DNA from 4 places in the Paenibacillus sp. FSL L8-0470 genome. Region 2 is predicted to be linked to each of the others. Evidence: riboswitches for the same ligand, from Rfam matches in the RefSeq annotation. Region 2 holds a riboswitch; each other region holds the start of a gene.
The links. Region 2 has a riboswitch for cyclic di-GMP ahead of NST99_RS02345 (collagen-binding domain-containing protein). Riboswitches for the same ligand answer to the same signal wherever they lie in the genome.

Region 1: it holds a riboswitch for cyclic di-GMP, as region 2 does, so the genes downstream of both, NST99_RS11020 (S-layer homology domain-containing protein) here and NST99_RS02345 (collagen-binding domain-containing protein) in region 2, are expected to answer to the same signal.
Region 3: it holds a riboswitch for cyclic di-GMP, as region 2 does, so the genes downstream of both, NST99_RS05045 (PA14 domain-containing protein) here and NST99_RS02345 (collagen-binding domain-containing protein) in region 2, are expected to answer to the same signal.
Region 4: it holds a riboswitch for cyclic di-GMP, as region 2 does, so the genes downstream of both, NST99_RS14600 (hypothetical protein) here and NST99_RS02345 (collagen-binding domain-containing protein) in region 2, are expected to answer to the same signal.

The regions. Positions count from the first base shown of each region.
Region 1 covers NZ_JBBOZM010000001.1:2,448,818-2,451,944, forward strand. Annotated here, with positions in the region: gene NST99_RS11010 (SDR family NAD(P)-dependent oxidoreductase) at 1-573, opposite strand, end outside; gene NST99_RS11015 (TetR/AcrR family transcriptional regulator) at 802-1,482, shown strand; cyclic di-GMP riboswitch class I at 1,753-1,846, shown strand; gene NST99_RS11020 (S-layer homology domain-containing protein) at 1,898-3,127, shown strand, end outside.
Region 2 covers NZ_JBBOZM010000001.1:507,556-510,682, forward strand. Annotated here, with positions in the region: gene NST99_RS02335 (ASCH domain-containing protein) at 1-11, shown strand, start outside; gene NST99_RS02340 (hypothetical protein) at 343-756, opposite strand; cyclic di-GMP riboswitch class I at 1,380-1,469, shown strand; gene NST99_RS02345 (collagen-binding domain-containing protein) at 1,553-3,127, shown strand, end outside.
Region 3 covers NZ_JBBOZM010000001.1:1,094,447-1,097,573, reverse strand. Annotated here, with positions in the region: gene NST99_RS05045 (PA14 domain-containing protein) at 1-1,615, opposite strand, end outside; cyclic di-GMP riboswitch class I at 1,628-1,708, opposite strand; gene NST99_RS05040 (sugar phosphate nucleotidyltransferase) at 1,845-3,127, opposite strand, start outside.
Region 4 covers NZ_JBBOZM010000001.1:3,230,545-3,233,671, reverse strand. Annotated here, with positions in the region: gene NST99_RS14610 (ketoacyl-ACP synthase III) at 1-59, opposite strand, end outside; gene NST99_RS14605 (hypothetical protein) at 104-463, opposite strand; gene NST99_RS14600 (hypothetical protein) at 599-1,654, opposite strand; cyclic di-GMP riboswitch class I at 1,705-1,796, opposite strand; gene NST99_RS14595 (nucleotidyltransferase domain-containing protein) at 1,923-2,693, opposite strand; gene NST99_RS14590 (RNA polymerase sigma factor) at 2,814-3,127, shown strand, end outside.

The sequences.
Region 1 (3,127 bases), 1.9 Mb from region 2:
AGCTGTATCTGTAGAACCGGGGCAAAGTGCAAAGAACTGGACTCCACGGTCACGATTCTCCCACCATAATGCGTCTGTAAAGGACAAGACAAAAGCTTTGGTTGCCCCATACACAGCCATATAGGGGAGCGGCTGAAATCCTGCGGTGGACGATACATTGATCACAGTACCAGAGCTTCTGCGCAGCATATCCGGCAAGAATAAATGAGTCATATTTACGACGGCAGCAACATTCAACATAATCTCCTCATGCTGCCGCTGGCCTGAGATTTGCTCGAACCTCCCATGAGTGGCAAATCCGGCATTATTGACCAGCAGCTCAATCTCAAGTTTCAACAGCTGGCATTGCTGGAACAATTCGCTTGGTGCACTTGCTTCCGTAAGATCCATAGCTATGACTTTGACCTTGATGTTATAGCTTCTTTCGAGCTCCGCTGCCAAGTCATCGAGTTTGTTCTTAGATCTGGCTACGAGAACCAGATGACTTCCTTGTTTAGCCAGCTGTATTGCGAATTGTTCGCCAATACCGGAAGAGGCACCCGTGACTAGCGACCATTTTCCTTGAATATTCATAAAATTATTCCTCCTATTAAAACGATGTATTCGTTAGGAAACGTTGTTTCCTGTTGAAATCATAGTAACCCGCTGGCTGGAGAAAGTCAAACCTTCTTTTTTAAAAATTTGCAAGAAGATATGTGTATGTATGATTGACTTTGTGGAATCGACTGTATAGAATGCGTGGTATATGATTGGAAACTGCGTTTCCCGAGAATAACAACATAAATAAAGAAGGCGATTAAGTTGAATGAACCTAATAATTTTGCTGACGCAAGCAATAGAAAGCTGACAACCTACCAGGAAGCCCGCTTACAGAACACAGCTAGTCTTCGTCAACTCGTAGTTGATGCAGCAGCCTTTATTCTTCAGGAAGAAGGGCCGGAAGCTGTCACCGTGCGAAAAGTAGCTCAGAAGATGGGTTGCTCGACCAAGATCATCTATAGTCTGTTTGCTAATAAAGAAGGTTTAGCCCAGCAATTATATCTGGAGGGCTGCAAAATACTCTCGAGCGAATTTGAGAGTGCTTCACAGTCAGAGGATCTGCAGCAGTATTTAATTAATCTGGCAGAAGTGTATTGGGAATTTGGCCAGCGCTACACCAGCTACTATAAATTGATGTTTGGGGGAGCATTTGCCGATTTCAAACCGGATGAGCAGAGTATGAAAGGCACTGTTACTGCTATGCGGCGCTTGTTGTCCGTGATTGTCAGCGCTCAAGAGCAAGGCCTAATCGCCGGTGATTCAAATGCGGAATTTATTGTAGGTACGATTTGGTCCTCTCTTCACGGAGTGATTCACCTGCACATAGGAGGACATTTGGGAAGTGTCGCAGCGTCGCACGCAGTGTATAAAGGAACGGTAGCTCTGCTTGCAAACTCGCTGTTTGCACCTGCAGCCGCAGCCAAGCATTTAAAGCAGGAGTAATTAGTGAAATCCTTTATATAGGTCCTGGGTTCGAATCCTGAGAGTCTATAACACAATTAAACGGCAGAGATGCCGTTTTTTTGTTTCTATATTTGTTGTAAATCTTTACAAATGCCGAAGAACGAAGCCTATTTCCGAAAAAAGGAAAAGATATATAAGTAAGGGAGAACTAGGACTTATTAATTTTATAGGGATAAATTCCGATAAAGAAAGAGTCCTGTACATCTAAAGTCACACTTGTATACCCATAACGGGACAGAAAAACCGAGTTTGAAACAAAGGCAAATCCGTACGAAAGTCGGAGACGCAAAGCCACGGGTCTACTTCATCCAAAGGAGGATGTTAAGACAGCCGGGCCGCTCAAGGCACTTGGTTTTTTGGCGTGCCTACAAATAGCGCTAGGGGAGAGAAGTAAATGAGGTTTATTAGGAAAGGGAAGTTTTCGCGGATGGTTGTTTCCGCAGTGGCGGTGAGTTTGCTTGTGGGCCTGATTAGCGGCGGCCTTAGCATGAAGCAGGTTTTGGCTGCCGGGACCGATCCGGGTAGAACGGACTATAACGTATCCGGTAACCGGATCGTATGGCTGGAAGCAGGGGCCGATGGGGTGAAGCAGGTTCACGCGATGAATCAGGCCAGTGGTGCCAGCACTGTTCTTACATCGGGTTCATCCGCCAAGGATGCGCCTTATGTGAGCGGCAACGTTGCAGTGTGGGCCGACAAAGGAACAGAGCAGGAGTCTTCACTGAACTGGGATATTTACACTGCCGATCTTGAGACGGGTACCCGAAGAAAGCTTAACAAACAGTCTGGCACATATGGCAATCCGACTACGGATGGAGCCGGTGTAGTCTGGTACGAGCGCAAAAATTACGGCAGCATGATCTATCATGATCTGGCTACGGGTGTTGAAGCCGACCTTGGCGAAGGACGTTTCCCGGTGCTGGCCGGCGGCAATGTGGTGTATAAGAATGCCCGTGACGGGGGGCTCAGTCTGCTCCATTTGAAAAGCGGAGCTACGCGTGCACTTGTTAGTCTGGGCGGAGCAAGCTATGTGGACTGGTTTGTTTTTAACGGCAGCGATGTGCTGTTTAAGCAAAAAAATGGGTCTTCCGAGAGCAAATATGTGATTCTGAATATCAAGGATCTGACTGCTCTGCCTGTGGATCTCACCGAGATGAAGCCTGGAGGAACCCAGTATGCCTTCATGTCGATAGGTGAAGGGCAGGCAGTTTTTCAAGAGGAGAGGGACGGTGCTGCCACATTGCAGCAAGTGAACCTTTCTACATATGCAGTGAAATCACTGCCAGCAATAGAGCCCGGAACGAAGCTGATCGGCATTACCGGGGATAAGCTGCTTTACAGCAAGAAGGATGACTACATAGAGTCGATTGACCTGAAGGAAGGATCAACCCCTCCGAGTCCGGGAGCCACTCCAAGTCCAGCGGTAACCCCAACCCCAGGAACGACTCCAACTCCAGGGACAACCTCAAATCCAGGTGCAGTTCCAAATCCAGGCGCAGATCCGAACCCGGGTTCAACCCCGGAAGTGAAGACCCCTGTAGTAACCGGAGCCAAGGACAGTCAGGTTATCGGAAGTGCTGGAGGTACTTTGTCTGTACTGAATGGCTGGGCACGGCTGGAGATT
Region 2 (3,127 bases):
CGGTCCGGTGAAATACAAGTATGAAAGGGATACCGCCCGGGTATCTTTTTAAATATAGGGCTTTGTGTATCTTTATCTCTGCCGGAGCCAATCAGGTTGTTCAGGAAGGAGCGTATGCATAGGAAATGGGCAGTCTTCTTATTGCGTGGCTTTGCATGTTATGTTTATTTCTTACGTTTAAGGATAAGGTAAGCCGGAGAATTCTATATCCCGTGGCGCTGGTAGTTATTTTCGGCACATTGGGCTATTGGAAGGTTTTAATGTAATTTATAGCAGGTACTTTATTCAGGTCTTGCCGACTCCCATGGCGAGGCCTGTTTTTATTCTTCAACGCTCCAAAGTCTATAGGCTTGCTTGAGGACCGGGTTTGATTTTGTACTGTTCCTCATAACTGTAGTAGCCGGAGATATCGAGTCCCAGGTATTTGCGCATATGGATAGCGGCCTGTGCAGCGATGACGTCATCCAGTAGCAGCATCCGTTCATGATATCCCCGGCATATAAATTTGGCCTCGATGCCGACCTGGAGCCGCTGCTGTTCATAGACTTTAACTCCGCGTTTCCTCATTTCGGCGCGCACATCCCTCAGATCGGCAGTAGCCGCATTCGCAGCAGTACGGAGAACATCCATGTATGGGGCGGGGGTCCGCAGTTGTGTCGACATAATGGCTGAATCCCGTTCAAAGGCTGATAAAATCAGCGGAAGCAATATATAGGATTTGACCAGTGTATTATCGTTACTCTCCGCTCTATGCATAAATTCAATCACCTCTAATAAGAACGTATATTCGTATTTTAACCGATTATTCGAAAATTAATCAATGGAATTTCTAAACAACTGAAACAATGTGACATAATTCACAAAATAATTATAAGAATTATTTTATATTAAAATTGAAATAATAAATATTGAAAAATAAAGCTCATTAAAAAGGAGAATTGTGATGAATTATGAGGGAAGTCTCCGCCGCGGGTTGTTGTTCGGGTTGTTTTTAAGTGTTCCACTATGGATGTCCATGATCGGCTGGGTTCAGCTGTTATAAAATATACAAATCCTAAGTCCGGCCGTTGCCCGCTGACTTATGTAAATTGACAATGACTAAAAACTGCTGCCAAGAGCTGGCGACAGTTTTTTTGCTGTTTCGACATGAGTTGAAAAATGGTTCGAATATACTAATTTTTAATATTGAAAATTTGTTTTATGTGATCGGTGAATACAACGAAACCCTTATGTGTTGCGGAATTGAGGACTTTTTCAGAGAATCTAGCAAAAAAAATAAGGAATAGATTGACAAACGGAGGGGTGAAGAGATAGACTGATTCTAGTCCGAAAGTAACAAAAGTCATAGACTACATAGAAAACAACTGTTACCAACTTCTCATGTATAATCGCAAACCGTTCGAAAGAGCGGGACGCAAAGTCAGGAATCTACAGCACTCTAAAGGTGCCACGATCGTCCGGCCGCCATGAAGCTAACCCTTCTTGGCGGTCTTTTTGTTGTTACGGGCTAATCTGTGCATTCATAGAATAGTTACATAGGAGGTACATATCATTGTTGAGGAAAAAATCATTAGCCTTGATTCTGACGGGGGTTTTAACCGTCGGCAATATGCTTCATCCGGGGATCAATGCAGAAGCGGCGGCAAGTATGCCGTACACCCCAACACCGGTGCTGGGAGTCGCCGGGAATTTCAACGCCTTTATCTTTGGAGATTTTGCACAAAGCAATGACCAGATCCACGGACGGCTCGCTGCTGCAGGGAACATTACTCTTCAGGGATATGGCGTATCCAAGGATGCTGTGGGCGGAGATGTGCTTATCGCCGGCAAAGACATCGACTTTTCAAATGGAACAGTTTATGGCACCTCTGTGTATGGAGGCAGTATGAAAAGTTCAGGAGCCGATCTTAAAGGAGGTAAGCGGCAGGATCATCCGATCGATTTTCAAGCTGAGGAGCAATTTTTGATTCAGCGTTCGAGTGAACTCGCTGCTCTGAAACAAACGCAGCCCTTTGTCAGAGATGGAGGGAAAATGACGATTAACGCTCCGGATTCCTTTAATGTCATTCATTTGACTGCTGCGGATTTGGCGGTTACCAACGGTCTCCAGTTCAATATTGCAGGAAACGCCACGGTAATTATCAATGTAAGCGGGAATAAGGTCGTCATTCCGGATTTTCAAATGTGGAACGGAAAATCTCATAATGTGTTGTTCAACTTCTACGAAGCTTCTTCTGTAGCTAATGGCAACACGACCATTGAAGGCTCCATGTTAGCGCCTCATGCCTTTGTGGCGTTCAGCCGTGCTGAGCTGCATGGTACTCTTATTGCAAAAGGATTCAGCGGTTATATTCAGATGCATCATCATACCTTTGAGGGAACGGTGCCGCCAGTCGGGCCGACACCGACACCAACGGCGACACCGACGGCGACGCCAACACCGACACCGACACCAACGGCGACACCGACGGCGACACCGACGGCGACGCCAACACCGACACCGACACCAACGGCGACACCGACGGCGACGCCAACACCGACACCGACACCGACGGCGACGCCAACGCCGGTACCAACGCCAACACCAACACCAACGGCGACACCGACACCAACGGCGACGCCAACACCGACGGCGACGCCGACACCAACGGCGACGCCAACACCGACGGCGACGCCAACACCGACACCAACGGCGACACCGACGCCAACGCCGACAGCAACACCGGTGCCGACACCAACGCCAACGCCGACACAGACGGCGACGCCAACGCCGGTACCAACGCCAACGCCGGTACCAACACCGACACCAACGGCGACACCGACGCCAACGCCGACAGCAACACCGGTGCCGACACCAACGCCAACGCCGGTACCAACGCCAACACCAACACCAACGGCGACACCGACACCAACGGCGACGCCAACACCGACGGCGATACCAACGCCGACACCGGTGCCAACACCGGTGCCAACACCAACACCAGCGCCGATATCGACGACGACGCCAACACCGGTGCCGACACCAACGCCAACACCGGTGCCAACACCAACACCAGCGCCGATACCGACGACGACGCCAACACCGACGCCGATACCGACGGCGACGCCAACGCCAACGCCGGTACCG
Region 3 (3,127 bases), 590 kb from region 2:
GGCTTTGACTTTGCCACATTAAGCGGATATTCGCATCGCCGGCATTCTCGTAATACTCAACCTTGATGTCGTACAACTGACCGCCTGTTAAAGCGATGCTTCCGGTACGCTCGGCTCCGCTCTGTTTCATCCAGCTGTCAATGACAGCTTTACCGTTAATATAAACGCGGATACCGTCATCCGAAGTGGTAAAAAACTGATAAGTCTCACTATACGTTGGCTTGATTTGACCGGTCCAGCGGACGGAGAAGGAATCTATACCGATTGAAGGATCCGGCGAACCCTGGCGCCAGTTAAAATTAAGCAATGCATCATTGCGCACCAAGGCGGGCGTACCGGAAAGCGTCATGTTTTTGAAGTACTCTCCCTTAAGTCCGCTCACCACAGGCGCTTCCACTGAATCATTAGAGTCAGGCGTTGGTACAGGTGCTGGCGTAACCTTAGGTGTTGGCGTTGCCGTAGATGTTGCCGTTGGTGTTGGCGTCGATGTTGCCGTTGGCGTTGGCGTCGGTGTTGCCGTTGGCGTTGGCGTCGGTGTTGCCGTCGGTGTTGGCGCAGTGGCCGGTGCACTCCAACTCTTATATTGATCCCGGGTCAGTGTATAGCTATCGCTCATGAAACTCTTAATCGTAGTTGTGCTGTTTTTCTCATAGAGCATTTTTCCCCAGTTCATCATGAAAACGAAATTTTTCTGGGAGAGCTTCAGTTTGGCTGTGCTGGGCATCTCACCGTTCTCACCAATACCTATCGGTTTACCGGCAGCCAGACTAAGCAAACTGTCATAGTACTTATTCATATAATCGTTATCATATATATCTGCTGCAAGAACATCCACTTTGCTAGCGCCCGGATAGGTCAGCGCATAAGGATCGGACCAGGCATTCGGTGCATTAGGGTTCCATACCCACAACAGATTGTTTAATTGATGAACGTTCACGAAACGGTCATACATAATATTCCACAGTTCAGCAAAATTACTTTTCTTCCCCCACCAGAACCAGTTGCCGTTCATTTCATGATAAGGTCTCCAAAGTACAGGAACGCCCGCATCCCGCAAGCTTTTAAGAGACACCGCCACTTTATCCAGATCCGTGATCAGGCTGGCGTATTCTGTCGTGCCCGGCGTTACATACCTGTTAAATTCCGCTTGGGTGAGCGGCTTCTGCACATTGGACCAGAGGTACGCCGTCCCCGGCAGATTCTGATGAAAGGTCATTGTGACAATGCCGCCGTTCTTGTACCAGTTGATCGCGCTGTTCACCACATTCTTGCGCTGCGAAGCAGCCGTACTCTCCGACTGGCCGCTAATTACGCCAAGCTCATATCCGTGAAGAGCAGCATATTCTCCGCTTGTTCCCTTCAGCTTGTTGCTGAATTCATCCGGGCTCTCCAAATAATCGTGCTGTCCAGTGATAATCCCTTTTCCGGTAATGGAATAGAGATTACTAAGCAGCTTGACAGCTTCGGCTGAAGCGTCCGGATTAACCGGCACTGCTGTGCTTGATGAGGCTTCTGCGGTTGAAGGCGACAGCCCAAACCCTAAAGGCACAGTGGTTAACAATATGGCAAGAGACAACAATGTGGACAGCAGACGAGACTTACGGTAAGTTTTCAAAATTATCTTCCTTTCGGTAGCCAGGCTGCCACTCTTGCGAAGGCCCTATGGCTTTGCGTCCCTATCTTTCGATTAGGTTTGCCTTGTCGTTTTGGAAGGATTTATCCCTCTTACCGTAAGTATCGTCCCTATGAAGTTTTTATTTAGAGCATTAATAAAAATAGATTAATAAATGGTTCTAAATGCCTGTTTTAGATTTGCAACAATTGGTTAAATAGATTATTTAGGCCTACGAGATAAACTGTTGCAAAGCTATATCTTCCCAATCCAAGGTGATGCGGATGTTATCCTCCTCTACCAGTTCCGAACCGGTCTGTACCTCAATAAACTCTACATCCGTCAGCGCAAGGATCGCATGTTTGGTGCCTTCCGGTATACGAACCACATCTCCTGCCTTGACATTATGCATCTTCTCATTAATCACAATGCTTGCTTCACCGCTGACAAATGTCCAGATTTCACTTCGTTTATGGTGCAGCTGGTAACTGATATTTTTACCCTCTTCGATAAAAATCCGTTTGGTCAGCACTTCATTTCCCTCATCGTATTTCACATAATCTATGACTTTATAATGGCCCCAGCGGCGTTCTTCGTACATCGGTCTTTGTTCAAAAGACTTCAGCACTTCCTTGATTCTCGGACTCTCCGCTTTATGGGTAACCAAAATCCCGTCCGGGCTGGCAGCGATAATCAGATCCTTCGCACCGATCACCGTAATCGGAATATCCAGCTCATTAATCAGGCATGTGCCTTCGGAATCCGCCGTCACGAACCCTTTGCCTACATGATTGCTGTTCATTTCTTCAGTTAGCGTGTTCCAGGTGCCCAGATCCTTCCAGAACCCGGCATAAGGCTGAACTACGATTTTCTCCTCTTTTTCCACCACTTCATAGTCAAAGCTGATGGAAGCAAGCAGTTTGTACTGCTTCTGCAGTTCCTCATAGTTCAGCGGCAATCCCTTACGCTGCAGAATATCAAGCAGATAACCCAGGCGGAACGCGAACACGCCGCAGTTCCAGAGGGCATTCCGGCTGATCAGTTCCTCGGCCTGCTCACGGTCAGGTTTCTCCTGGAAGTGGCTTACCTGCAGATAGCCGCTTGCTCCCGCCTCAGCGCTGGTAGGAATGATGTATCCGTATTTTTCTGAAGCATGCTCGGGTACTACACCCATTAGCGCCAGGTTCGCTCCGCTCTCCTGCATCGTTTGCTCAAGCTGCACTACTGTATCGAAGAAGGCGGCTTCCACATAAGGATCGACCGGGAGGATGGCCACGGTCTCGCTTGGCGAAACGCCTTCCATGGAATACAGGTAGGCTGCTGTCAGGGCAATCGCCGGAAACGTATCGCGGCGTTCCGGCTCAACGATGATAGGCACCTCGCTGCCAAGCTGGCTCTGAATCATTTCCACCTGGCTGCGGCCGGTAGCCAGATAAGCCGAACCCGACATATTAGCTTCCTCCAGCTGCCGCCATACCCGTTGCACCATGGATTCCGGTTCCCCCGTTGGGCTCT
Region 4 (3,127 bases), 2.7 Mb from region 2:
TTGCTGATCTTATAGGCAGGATGGTACACTTCGGTGCTTATTATTTTGACATTAGCCATGGTCGACCACCCTCTGCTTAGATTTAGGATATACGATTTAGGATTTAGGATTTAACGATTGCCCATGCCTCTTCCACCGTGTCCACAAAATGTCCTTTAAATCCGGCGCTTGGAGCTACTCTCTGTAATTGAGATTTGGCTACCACTTTCTTCGGATTCACCAGAACCGCATGTTTAAATCCGTTATACAGCACATAGCAGCGTTCCAGAACCGGCAATATCTCCGGCTTGAAGGGCGCCATATCATTGCAGTCAATAATCAGAGACATCTCGTGAATCGGCAAGGTCGGCATGGACGCCTCGAATATTTCCACTTCTTTTACCGTTTCAGCCAATTCGGCAAATCCATGCAAGCTGATGAAGATGGTGTTGAATTCCGGGTACATTTTAGTTTCTGCGATCATTTTTTAACGCACTCCTCTAGTTGTTTTTTTAATTTGTGATTGCGGGATTCATTGGAAATAGGTTGATACCCAAGATTTACCGCTTTACTGCTATCATCAAATTGCACTTTTTTTTGATAGTTTCTAAAAATTTATTTATGGTGTTCTGACTATTGTACGAAGCACAATATAGTCATTCGCGTCGCGTGAGATCAAAGTGTCTTTATTAAAATACACAAAATTGTCCGCACTGCGGTTTCGTTCCCCAAGCAAAAAGAGTTCCCCGTTTCGGAGGTTCACTCCGCGGGCTACCAGTTTATTGTTCATCATTTCCGAGAACACCGCATAATTGTCACCCACGATTAATAGATCATTCCGGTCGCCAATTACCCATTCACGTTTAAGCAATACTTTTACCGGGGCTCCGGCTTTACTGCGGTCCATCGTCATATAAATGAAGTAATTTTTGGTCTTGCCGGCAGTATCCACTTCTTTGGAGTCAATCATCCAGACAATATCTTTACCATTCGAAGCTACGAGGTTGAAGGATTCATTTTCTTTCAGCTTATAAATCTCAGTTGTTTTTGAACTTGGCAGATCATACAGATACAACGTGCCGGTGTCCCATTTGCTATAGATGAACTTGTCATCTACAAACTGGTAGACCTGATCAAAACCGAGATCATTAATGGTCTGGGTTTCCAGCGTCGTTTTGTTAGTGAAGTAAAAATATGAGCTACTGCTGTGTGCATAATATTTATCACCCACACCGAGTAATTCCGGATTATTCACTTCCAGCGGAAGCTCGCTTGTTTTTTTGGTTTTCAAATTGTACTGTACCAGCTTCTTCGGGTAGATATTAATTTGCTTAGTCACTTCAATTGTGGACTCATAATAATAAACACTGTCTCCCAGGAGCTGCAAGTTCGTTTTGAACGTGTTAGTTGAAGTGACCTTCTCCGTCGTCTTCTTCTTCCAGTTATGTAAGTACAGCTGATAAGCCCCTTTGCTATCCTTCTCCAGTGAAGCGATCGTGTCACCTGTGAACTTGTAGTTGTAGTCAAGCGGCATGTTATATGCAGTTTTGACATCCGTAAAAGTGTACTTCGCAGCTGCGTGGACCGGAGTGGCAATCAGGGGGCCTGCAGCCAAGACCGCAGCCAGAATAAACGTTAAGCCTGGCCTCAATTTGTGGCGAATCTTCAAAAACATGTTTTTTTATTCTCCTTTTGTTGTATTTAGACAACAAAAAACCAAACTACATGAGCGTCCCCGCTGTCATGCCGCTTTCGTGAGCGGTTTAGACCGGTGGCTTTGCGTCTTCCGCCTTTCGGCGGAGTTGCCTTTGTTCATCAGCTGGCGCTTCCGAATCACAAACATATTTTGGTATTTATTATCTATCTAAATTTATAATTCGACAATAGCAGTCATTATCCTCCTTTTTTCTCACATTCAAATATTGTTCGCTGTATCTGTTTGGCTACGATAGTGCATAGATCCGTTTGACCATAAAATCGAAAAAACGTTGATTCCAGTTCTCTGACAGCCGTTCTGTCAAGTCTGCAATTAACGCTGCAGCGAGGTCCACCAGCTTCTTCACACCTGAAGGTAATGCGTCCGGTCCAAGACCATTTAACGCTCCTGTTAACTCATCCAGTTGCTGTGGACTGAGTTTGTGATGCAGTCTCTTAATACCTAGCTGCGCTGTAGAAGGATCTACTACATGCCGCAGAACCGCCATTAGATCTGCCGCCAGATGACTGCCGAGCCGATGTGCCCAGAGCAAATCGCCGCGAAGATACGCGGTTTCAAATTCCAGAAGGCTGAAAGTGAAACCGGAAAGGATCCTCGTAATCTCCGCATCCGACATGGGGAAGCTCTCTGCTGCCTTGTAGTTGGCAAGATATCCCTCGGGATCATACAGGACAAGGATTTGCTCAGTTTGTTTCAGACTCTCCTCAGTCACTGTATAAAGATCGAAATGCAGACCGTCTTCAAATACGCCAACAATTTGCGGGCCTACGAAGTTAGCTTCCGACCACAATATCAGCGGTTTATAGCTCTCCATATGGGATATTCTGCGCGCTAAAAAATCTGTCAAGCCCTCGCTGTGGACCAAACAGTACAAATCAACATCCGAGTAAGCATCCTGCTCTCCTCTGGCATGTGCGCCTTTCAGAAATACCGCCCTGACTGCCGGATCACCCTTTACGGCCAGGCCTACCTGACGGATTGCTTCGTCTTGTTTCATTCTCTCTTCCCCCTGCAATGTGTAGTATGATCTGAACATAATCTTTCTTTTTTATTAAAAGTGAGAAATATTGTGGCGCTGGTGCGTCTTATATACAAATAAATCAATTGGAGGCACTGGATGAAGGCACAGGAAAACGACGAACAAATCATTGCCGAAGTGCTGCAGGGCAACCGGGAGGCCTTTGCGGTACTTGTAGACAAATACAAGTCAAGCTTGTATGGTCTGCTGCTCGGTATGGGCGCCAGTCACCAGGATGCACAGGATTTGGCCCAGGAAACATTTATTAAGGCATACCAGAAACTCCGCGGGCATCATAGCCAATCAAGCTTTGCGGCTTGGCTGTACGCCATTGCGATCAACCACTTCAGGTCACTGAAAAGGCGGAAATCCCCAGGCCTAACAAGCAGTAACTTACTGGAGGAGAAGGATCG